Roseimaritima multifibrata: one gene and its partner. The protein of the gene in region 1 interacts with the protein of each later gene in a pairwise test. Links are inferred from orthologs where the notes say so. Each region holds a gene or a part of one and is shown on either strand. Other genes may lie near its edges.

Region 1 (4,146 bases):
TTTGGCTCGGAACTGGAGAAGTACTGCAGCAACGACCCTTTCGATGACTGAATCCAACGCAAACGTCGATGATCATCGACGAACGTAAAAACCAAGTCGTCATGACGCTCCTGACTTCCTCCAATCCAATTCCCGGCCCGCCGAAAGACCTCGGCGGACTCACTAAGGCTCTGACCCAGCGAGGGCATTTTGGGGACTTCGGTCACCTTGACGACCAGATATCCGCTTCCCTCTTTGTTGCGAAGAAAACGAACGGACTGGTCGGAGAAACGTCCAGAGAGCCATAGTTGCTTCGTCCATTCTTCAATTTTCGACCGATCGATTTCATCGTTGGGGTGCCAACCGATCGCCTGTGCAATCTGCTCGGGCGTATTCACTTGATACCCGATGCACTCGATTGATTCTGCTTTGTCCTTGCTTCCCTCTTCTGCGATTTCAATCACCAGAGAGGCACTGTGAGTTTCCTCGTTGAGCTCGACCCGCGTAAAGACGATCGCACTGGAATACCCCAAATCGGCGATTCCCCGCACCACCGCAGCGTGAAGTTCCGTCTCAGTATCCAACGAGACTGGAGTCCCGGGTTCCCAAACGGGATCGACCAGCGGAACCGTTTTTCCCTTTTCATTGACCCATCGCTGCCGGATTTCCCCGCCCGCTTCGACAAAAGCAGGAAAGGTGTTGGGTTTTGGGAAACGCTTGGTCAGTCGTTCGATCAGCCGTTCAGGATCCAACGTCACCCCGCCTTGAATCCGGATTTTTCCGCAAAGCATGCGGGCCCCTTCATCGATACGAATGGTCGTAAGAGGCGGATCTGCCTGGGAGGTGACCGAAATGATTGGTGAGGGAAACCCCTTACGCCGATAGCCGTAGACTAAGCCATTGCGAATGACGCCTTCCAGTTCATCGGATGACCCAAGCGGGTGAGTCGCTAGCAGAAAAGTCGGATCTGCGATGAGAGCTTTTCTCAACGCCGCATCCGAAAACGCTTGGTTCCCTTCGAAATGAAAGCGAGCCCAAGGATCCTCGGGGATGGTTTTCTGAGCGTTGACCACCTGCGACGCGGCGCAGCAACAGAAAAATGCCAACAAGAACAGGGGCACACGTTTTGGAGAACCAAGCTGCTGGCCGGTCGGCTTGCGCCGATCCGCTAAGAATCTCAACCGCAAATCGCCAACCACTTTCGTAACGGATCGGCGAAAGTCGAATCGTCGTAGCGTGGGAGAACCAAGCTGCTGGCCGGTCGGCTTGCGCCGATCCGCTAAGAATTCCAACCGCAAATCGCCACCCACTTTCGTAACGGATCGGCGAAAGTCGAATCGTCGTAGCGTTGGAGAACCCGGCTGCTGGGCGGTCGGCTTGCGCCGATCCGCTAAGAATCCAAACTGCAAAACGCCACCCACTTTCGTAACGGAGCGGCGAAAACCGTCCGGTGGTTAGTGATTGTCGCCCTTCGCTAAGGACGCGAAGTCCATTCTAGCGTCCTTGAATCGCAACCGACAATCGTCCCTTAGGACTTCATCAGCAGTTCGGCAATTTGAATTGCATTGGTTGCGGCACCCTTGCGAAGGTTATCGCTGACGCACCAGAAGGCGATTCCATTTTCGCTGCTCAGGTCTTTGCGGATTCGGCCAATCAAGACGTCATCGCATCCATCGCAGTCACGCGGCATCGGATAAGACTTCTGGCTTAGATCATCGATCACACGAATGCCTGGGGCAGCGGCGAAAAGTTCACGAGCTTCGGCGGCCGAAAGTGGTTTTTCGGTTTCAATCAAAATCGATTCACTGTGACCGATCATCACGGGAACACGCACGCAGGTTGGACAAACCTGAATCGAATCATCGCCAAAGATCTTACGGGTCTCGTAGACCATCTTCATCTCTTCGGACGTATAGCCTTCATGCTTCTCCGACCCGATTTGCGGGATCAGATTAAAAGCGATGTCGTGCTGGAACGTTTCGGCGGTGTGGTTGCCTTGCTTGCTGAGTGCCGCCTGGGTCGCTTTTTCCAGTTCAACATTTCCAGCTAAACCGGCACCACTGGTCGCTTGGTACGTACTGACAACGACTCGACGAATACCTGCGGCACGATAGATCGGGGCCATTGCGACCACCATTTGAGTCGTACTGCAGTTTGGACTCGCGATGATTCCGTGGTGCCCCTTAATCGCTTCGGGATTTACTTCGGGCACGATCAATGGAACCTTAGGATCCATCCGCCAGAAAGCGCTTTCGTCGACGACAACAGCGCCTCGTTCAACGGCCCATGAGCAAAACTCGGCGGAAACTTCATCCGGCGTGCTGGCGATGACAAGATCGACTCCGTCAAAGGCGGACGGTTCCAGCAACTCAACCGTCTTCGTTTCGTCGCCAACCTTCACCTGAGTGCCAGCCGAACGACTGGACGCCAATAGTTTGAGCGTTTTGTAAGGAAGTTGTCGTTGGACCAGTTGATCAAGAACGATTCGGCCAACCGCACCCGTTGCGCCGACCAATGCCAAGTTTTCGTACACCAGTAATCTTCGCTAGTAAGGATTTTCGATAATCAGAGAGATGAACCGCTGCCAATCATAACCCACGTCGTGGAAAGCCGCTCCCGGGTGGGTGTCGATAAGACCGGTCGGTCCTCAGCACAGGCAGAATACCCGCGCCACAAGGTTTCCAAAACGTTAGGCAGGGCTGCCCCTGGTAGGCAAATGCCTACTGACTTGCTTTCCAGTCTTCGATCGCTTTGGTAAGGCCTTTATCGACCTTTCCAAGACCACCGCGTCCTTCACGCAAACGACTTTCGATATCATCGATTTCGTCTTCGGTGACCGCTTCCCAAAACTTGGAAATCGTTTCAGGAGCCAACGGCTGGTAGGAGCGGACAATTCGGAATCCGACTCCACGAGCGGGATCGGATGTGAACCACCAAGGGCTCTTTGGAAAGTTAGGATCTTCTTCTTTCCATTCAGGGTCTTGTGACCCCATCCGCGAAGTGCTGCGTAGGTCTTCGGGATCCGATTCCCAGCTTCCTCCGCGAACCACACGTGGATAGGCACTGGTAGGCCACTGAACCGCGTTGATACCGTTCAGTTCTTTGCCCGCTAAAGACTTGTAACCGTCTTCTGTGTATCCATCGACGACCCATTCGGCCGCGTTGCCATGCATGTCGTACAGACCGAATGCATTTGGCTTCTTCTGACCGACTTTGACGACTCCTTCTTCTGCATTATCAAAGAACCAAGCGTTGGCATCCAAATCGTCTGCGGAATCCCCAAAGTTGTAAGGGGTTTCGGTTCCTGCTCGGCATGCATATTCCCATTCGGCTTCGGAAGGCAAACGGAACTGCTGACCGGTGATTGCACTTAACCATTTGGTGTACTGCTTGGCCGCATACTGCGTCATCGTAATGGCAGGCTCATCAGGTTCCTTGCCGTATTCATAGGTATGGTCAGGCTGATACAGTTCGGTTGGCGACGTGATTACGTCGGCACGTTGTTCTGGATCGACGGGACGAATACCGCGAGCCTGAAACTCTTTGAAGGTGTAGTACAGGTTCATGTACTGATCGTACTCGTCCCAAGTGATCTCGTGCCGAGCGACCCAAATCGGATCAATCGTCACCTTTACCTGCGGGCCTTCGTCTTCTTTGTGAGCGGGATCGCTTTCAGGACTCCCCAACATGTAAGTCCCACCAGGAATCGGGACCATCTCAAAAGTGACGTCGCTTCCGGGGATGCGAGTCGTATAGGGGACCATGTAGCCTTCTTTGACTTCAACAAAGGGCCCTTCGGCAGGCTTCTCTTTGGAAATCCCGGGCGTCTCCTCCGCTGCAACCCAGCCTCCTAATCCGAGTGTCGCCACAGCGGTCAGCAAAATTGTCAGAAAGGATGTTCGATCTCGCATGGCGGGCTCTACAGACAAATCAAGGCAATAAAAACAGATTCAAAACCATCAACTAGGCGATGACCAATCCATCGTAACCGGAACTACAATCTAGGCAAGAAGAGAAAACAGCGAAGATTTGCTCGGATCCAGGGGGGGCACTAGCCTCCCAGCGATCGAGTGGGCGTCGAAAGCGGATCCACTCCGCCTGATCCTTCTTCGTCCTTCAAAGATGCCGAATACATCGACGGAGCAACCAGGGCGGCGATCCAGGCCA
Region 2 (4,317 bases), 4.8 Mb from region 1 along the record:
ATGGCCAACGCTTCCGCATGGTCCGGGGCTCCCGACGCCTTGGCGACATAGGCGGCCAGTTTAGCCCTGCGAAGGTCTCCTGGAGGATCCAGCTCAATCAGCCGATCGGCGGCTTCCATGACTGCCGAGCGAGAGACGTAGGCTTCGGCGTAGTTCAGGTATAAAAACGTGGTTTCTGCATCCGCCTGCGACAAATCGACTTGCGGCAATTCGTAAACCTTCACGTTTTCCGATTCAGCATCGGTGACAACAATCGGCGGGAGGTCGGAAACCCCAAGCTTCTCTGCCAGCTTGGCGAGATTTTCGCCTTGAATGATCGCCAAATCCGACTGATTCTGCAGGGTCCGGACCAACGCTAAACGCTGGATGCGGTACTGATCGTCGTCGACCACTTCCGAGACGGCTTTGTCATCGAAAAGAGGCAATTTCAGCTGCATGACCGTATCGACAAAGCCTTCCCGCAGATACTCGACACTCGCTGCCGAGGAATCAGTCTTCCCGGCAAGGGCGGCCTGAAACGGATGAGGCATTTCTCGCTGAAGCGAATGAGCCATGAAGACACGCAGAGTCTCCGAAGTCATCTCGACTTCGCCACCCAGAAGATCCGTCAACAGAGACTTCAGAGCGTCAGCCTTGCTTGCCATGACGTAAGCCTTCAGCCGAGCGGCACGGTCGGTCTGGCGACCAAACGCGAGGGCACTGGCCAAAACACCGGGAACTTCCGCGACCGGCGGCAATTCCGCAGCACTGGCGACCTCAGGGTACGGAGCATTCAGAATCTGATAAGCAAATCGCGGAGGCACGCCGCCATCCTCGGCTTCGGCCGGATATGAATCGTCAACCGGCTTACCAACGATCCGAGAGTTCGCGGTACAGGCAACGGTAAATGCTTCGAAGTCGTTGATCGTATAGACATGTTCTTCCATCCCCACCGACATCAACGAACTGTCGGGCTCAACCAGAGCCGAAAGGGCCAGCATCCGAGCCTGTTCTTCATCGCCAAGCGATTCACACTTGGCCAGTTTTCCGAACAACGCTTGTTGGCGTTCCACATCACCACGCCAAATGGCACAGTTCAGCAGTCCTGACAAGATCGCAGGTTCACCGCGATACTGCCGGTCCAGAGACTCCAACTTGGGCTCTGCAGCCAGAATGCGAACATGATGCATCAAACCAGCGGCTTCGTCATACCGCTCGCCCCACTCCACATCCTCGGGGCGTTCCAACAGAGCAAACGGCCCCTTCAGAAACTGATTCACTTCAGGCGATCGGCTGAGCATACGACCGGCGGATCGCTCCCGCTGCTCTTGAAATTCAGGGAGGTTTTGGCTCAACGAATCCCACGCCGTCGCGCTCAAGAAGGCTCGGTTTTCAAGGTGAGCGATCGCGACCGTACTGGAAACCATCAGGAAGAATTGATCGACATCCGGGCCGACCTCATTCAGCCCTTGCAGCATCGTCTCCGTCGCCTTGGCCACATCTCCCTTGGTCATCAAAGCGAGCGACAACTGGGCAAGTGCCAGCGGGTTCGAAGGCTGCAACCGCACAAATCGTTCGGCATTGCTGGCGAGCGTACCGTATTCCCGCATTTCAATCAGCAAACGTCCTCGCACGGCCAACGCCCAAGCTGCCGAGGGATGCTCTTCAAGAATTTGGTTCAGTCGATCTAAGGCGGCAACCAATTGCCCCCCTTCCATCATCTTGACCACGCGGTCCATTTCACCAACGGAATCTTTGCATTTGCAAAACTTGATTTTCTTGCCACTACCACAGGGGCAAGTCGTATAGGTGTCGATGGTCATTTGGGGGGGCCGGTTCCGCTGAAAGGTAAATTGGTCGCCAGCCGTCCAGAAACAGCCGGCTTCCTCGCTTCGTGCACAATTAGACAGAGACCATAACATGAGCGGCCTATTCGAAAAAGTAGCGCCCTCCCTTCCCGGCGACAACGGCGATAGGATGGAAGCTTCAGAAACCGGGCAATTTGCCTAGTTTTTCCTCATCGTTTTACGCTGCTCCTGTACAGTCGAATGCCGCTGGAAATTGTCAACTATCCGCATCCAACCCTTCGGTTCCCCAGCCGGCCCATCAAACGGGTCGATAAAGAACTGCGAATGATGGCTGCCGAGATGATCGAACTGATGTACTGCCACGAAGGAGTCGGCCTGGCCGCCAACCAAGTCGCCTTGCCCCTCCGGATGTTTGTCCTCAACCCAACGGGCAAGCAGGGCGAAGGGGAAGAGATGGTGGTCATCAACCCGGTCATCCAACGCCCCAAGGGCAGAGAACCCGACCGGGAGGGCTGCCTAAGCGTCCCCGGCGTCTTCGGGGATGTCATCCGAGCCAAGCAAATTCAGTTCTCGGGCTACGACCTGCAAGGGACCCCGCTGAACTTTACCTGCGAGGGCTTTTTCGCACGGGTGCTGCAGCACGAAACCGACCACCTGGACGGAACCATGTTCTTCGACCGCATGCCCGAAGGTGCTCGCAAAGAAATCGACCCTCTGCTGGAAGAATTCGAATTTGAATTCCGCAGCCGGCAAGCGGGCGGAACCATCCCCTCGGACCAGTCGATCATAAAAGAACAAGCCGAGTGGCTAAACCGATATGCCTGATCTAGATAACAAAGCAAAAGAGATGCGAATCATTTTGATGGGAACCGGCCCCTTTGCCGTCCCTTCGTTCGAAGCGATTCGGCAAGCGGGGATGGAAATCCCCTTGGTCGTGACCCGCCCAGCCTTGACGAAAAAGAGCCGCAGCGGACCGCCTCCTGCCCCCGTACGCGAATGGGCCGAGGCCCACCAACTGCCACTTTTTGATCCCCCCTCGATCAATGACCCCGCCGCGATCGAAACGATCCGCAGCCACAGCCCTGACATTCTGTTCGTCTGCGATTACGGACAAATCTTAAGCGACCAAGCCCTGGCGGTGGCTCCCAAGGGAGGACTGAACCTACACGGATCACTGCTGCCGGCCTATCGCGGTGCCGCCCCCGTGCAGTGGGCGATGCGCAAAGGCGAATCGGAAACCGGCGTGTCGATCATCCACATGACTCCGCGACTGGACGGCGGCCCCGTCGTCGCCCAGCGGCCCCTGAAAATTCAGGACCATGAAACCGCGGGAGAACTTGAACACCGCCTGGCCGAAGATGGAGTCGCAGCGACGCTGGCGGCCCTAAAGCAATTGGCGGGGTGGGACGGAATGGAACCAATCGGCGTCCCGCAAGACAACTCAAAGGCCTCTCGAGCTCCGCGGCTTCAGAAAAAAGACGGAGCCATCGACTGGTCCCAAAGTGCGGCTCAGGTTGATTTCCAAATTCGCTCGATGCAGCCCTGGCCCACCGCATTCACGTTCCTACACCGGAGCGACAAACCAGCGGTTCGAATCACGGTCCTGAAGGCCGCCCCATCCAACCAAACGCGAGCAAGCAACCTGCAGGCGGGACAGATCGTCGTTGACGAAGAAAACTCAGACCTGTTCGTGGCTTGCGGAACAGGGCTGCTGCAAATCGATCAACTACAGCCCGCCGGAAAAAAACCGATGGCCGTCGCCGACTTCCTGCGAGGCCACCCCCTGTCGGCAGAGGCCCGCTTTAGCGGCCAGTAAATTCGCCCCACGGCAAATTCGCCCCACAACACGCACAAGCGAGACGGCACAAACCCAATGCCGTCTTCTTTCTCTCGCCAGCGAGCGACCGCGGGGGGCCGCATGGAAGAATGCAGCCAAAACGGTGCAACATCTAACAAAACGCTACGCGAGGCGAATTTCGGCCAGCGTATTGATCGCACCACGAACCATCGTGCGAAGCTTCGGTTCGGCTTGGTTGGCAATTGCGATGATGTGTTCGACATTGGCAGGCTGAAGAGCATCTGGCAGGCACATGTCGGTAACGACCGACAACCCAACCACCTTCAATCCGCAGTGGACCGCCACCAAAACTTCAGGGACCGTGCTCATTCCGACGACGTCGGCACCGATCGTGCGAAGGAACCGGTATTCGGCTCGAGTTTCTAAATTGGGTCCCGCGACTGCGACAAAAACCCCTTTGTGCGCAACGATATTCTCGCGTCGGGCAACGTCCATCAAGCGATCGATCAACTGCTGATCATACGGTTCGCACATGTCAGGAAAACGCGGTCCCAAGCGGTCGTCGTTGACACCGATAAGGGGATTGTCGCCCATCAGATTGATCTGGTCTTCGATCACCATGATGTCGCCCGACTGATAGTAAGGATTCAATCCACCACAGGCATTCGAAACAACCAGCAACTCAGCCCCCAGCGCTTTGAAAACACGAACCGGCAGAGTGATTTGCTTTAG

Evidence for each region.
Region 2: the proteins of FF011L_RS21700 (region 1) and def interact in binary tests that used the Escherichia coli proteins (3 or more experiments, as listed by UniProt). The link is inferred for Roseimaritima multifibrata from one-to-one orthologs.

Annotation. Positions count from the first base shown.
Region 1 is NZ_CP036262.1:5,982,392-5,986,537, forward strand. What follows is about bases 512-3,288. They hold FF011L_RS21700 (aspartate-semialdehyde dehydrogenase), read right to left. Parts: upstream 2,516-3,288; coding sequence 1,508-2,515; downstream 512-1,507. Other genes in these bases: FF011L_RS21695 (BamA/TamA family outer membrane protein), read right to left, coding at 512-1,085; FF011L_RS21705 (formylglycine-generating enzyme family protein), read right to left, coding at 2,700-3,288. Also shown: more of FF011L_RS21695, read right to left, coding at 1-511; more of FF011L_RS21705, read right to left, coding at 3,289-3,890; FF011L_RS21710 (O-antigen ligase family protein), read right to left, coding at 4,031-4,146.
Region 2 is NZ_CP036262.1:1,201,397-1,205,713, reverse strand. Bases 872-3,819 are described here. They hold def (peptide deformylase), read left to right. Parts: upstream 872-2,027; coding sequence 2,028-2,612; downstream 2,613-3,819. Other genes in these bases: FF011L_RS04495 (purine-nucleoside phosphorylase), read right to left, coding at 3,748-3,819; fmt (methionyl-tRNA formyltransferase), read left to right, coding at 2,605-3,603; FF011L_RS04510 (tetratricopeptide repeat protein), read right to left, coding at 872-1,901. Also shown: more of FF011L_RS04510, read right to left, coding at 1-871; more of FF011L_RS04495, read right to left, coding at 3,820-4,317. UniProt on the Escherichia coli protein: Removes the formyl group from the N-terminal Met of newly synthesized proteins. Requires at least a dipeptide for an efficient rate of reaction. N-terminal L-methionine is a prerequisite for activity but the enzyme has broad specificity at other positions.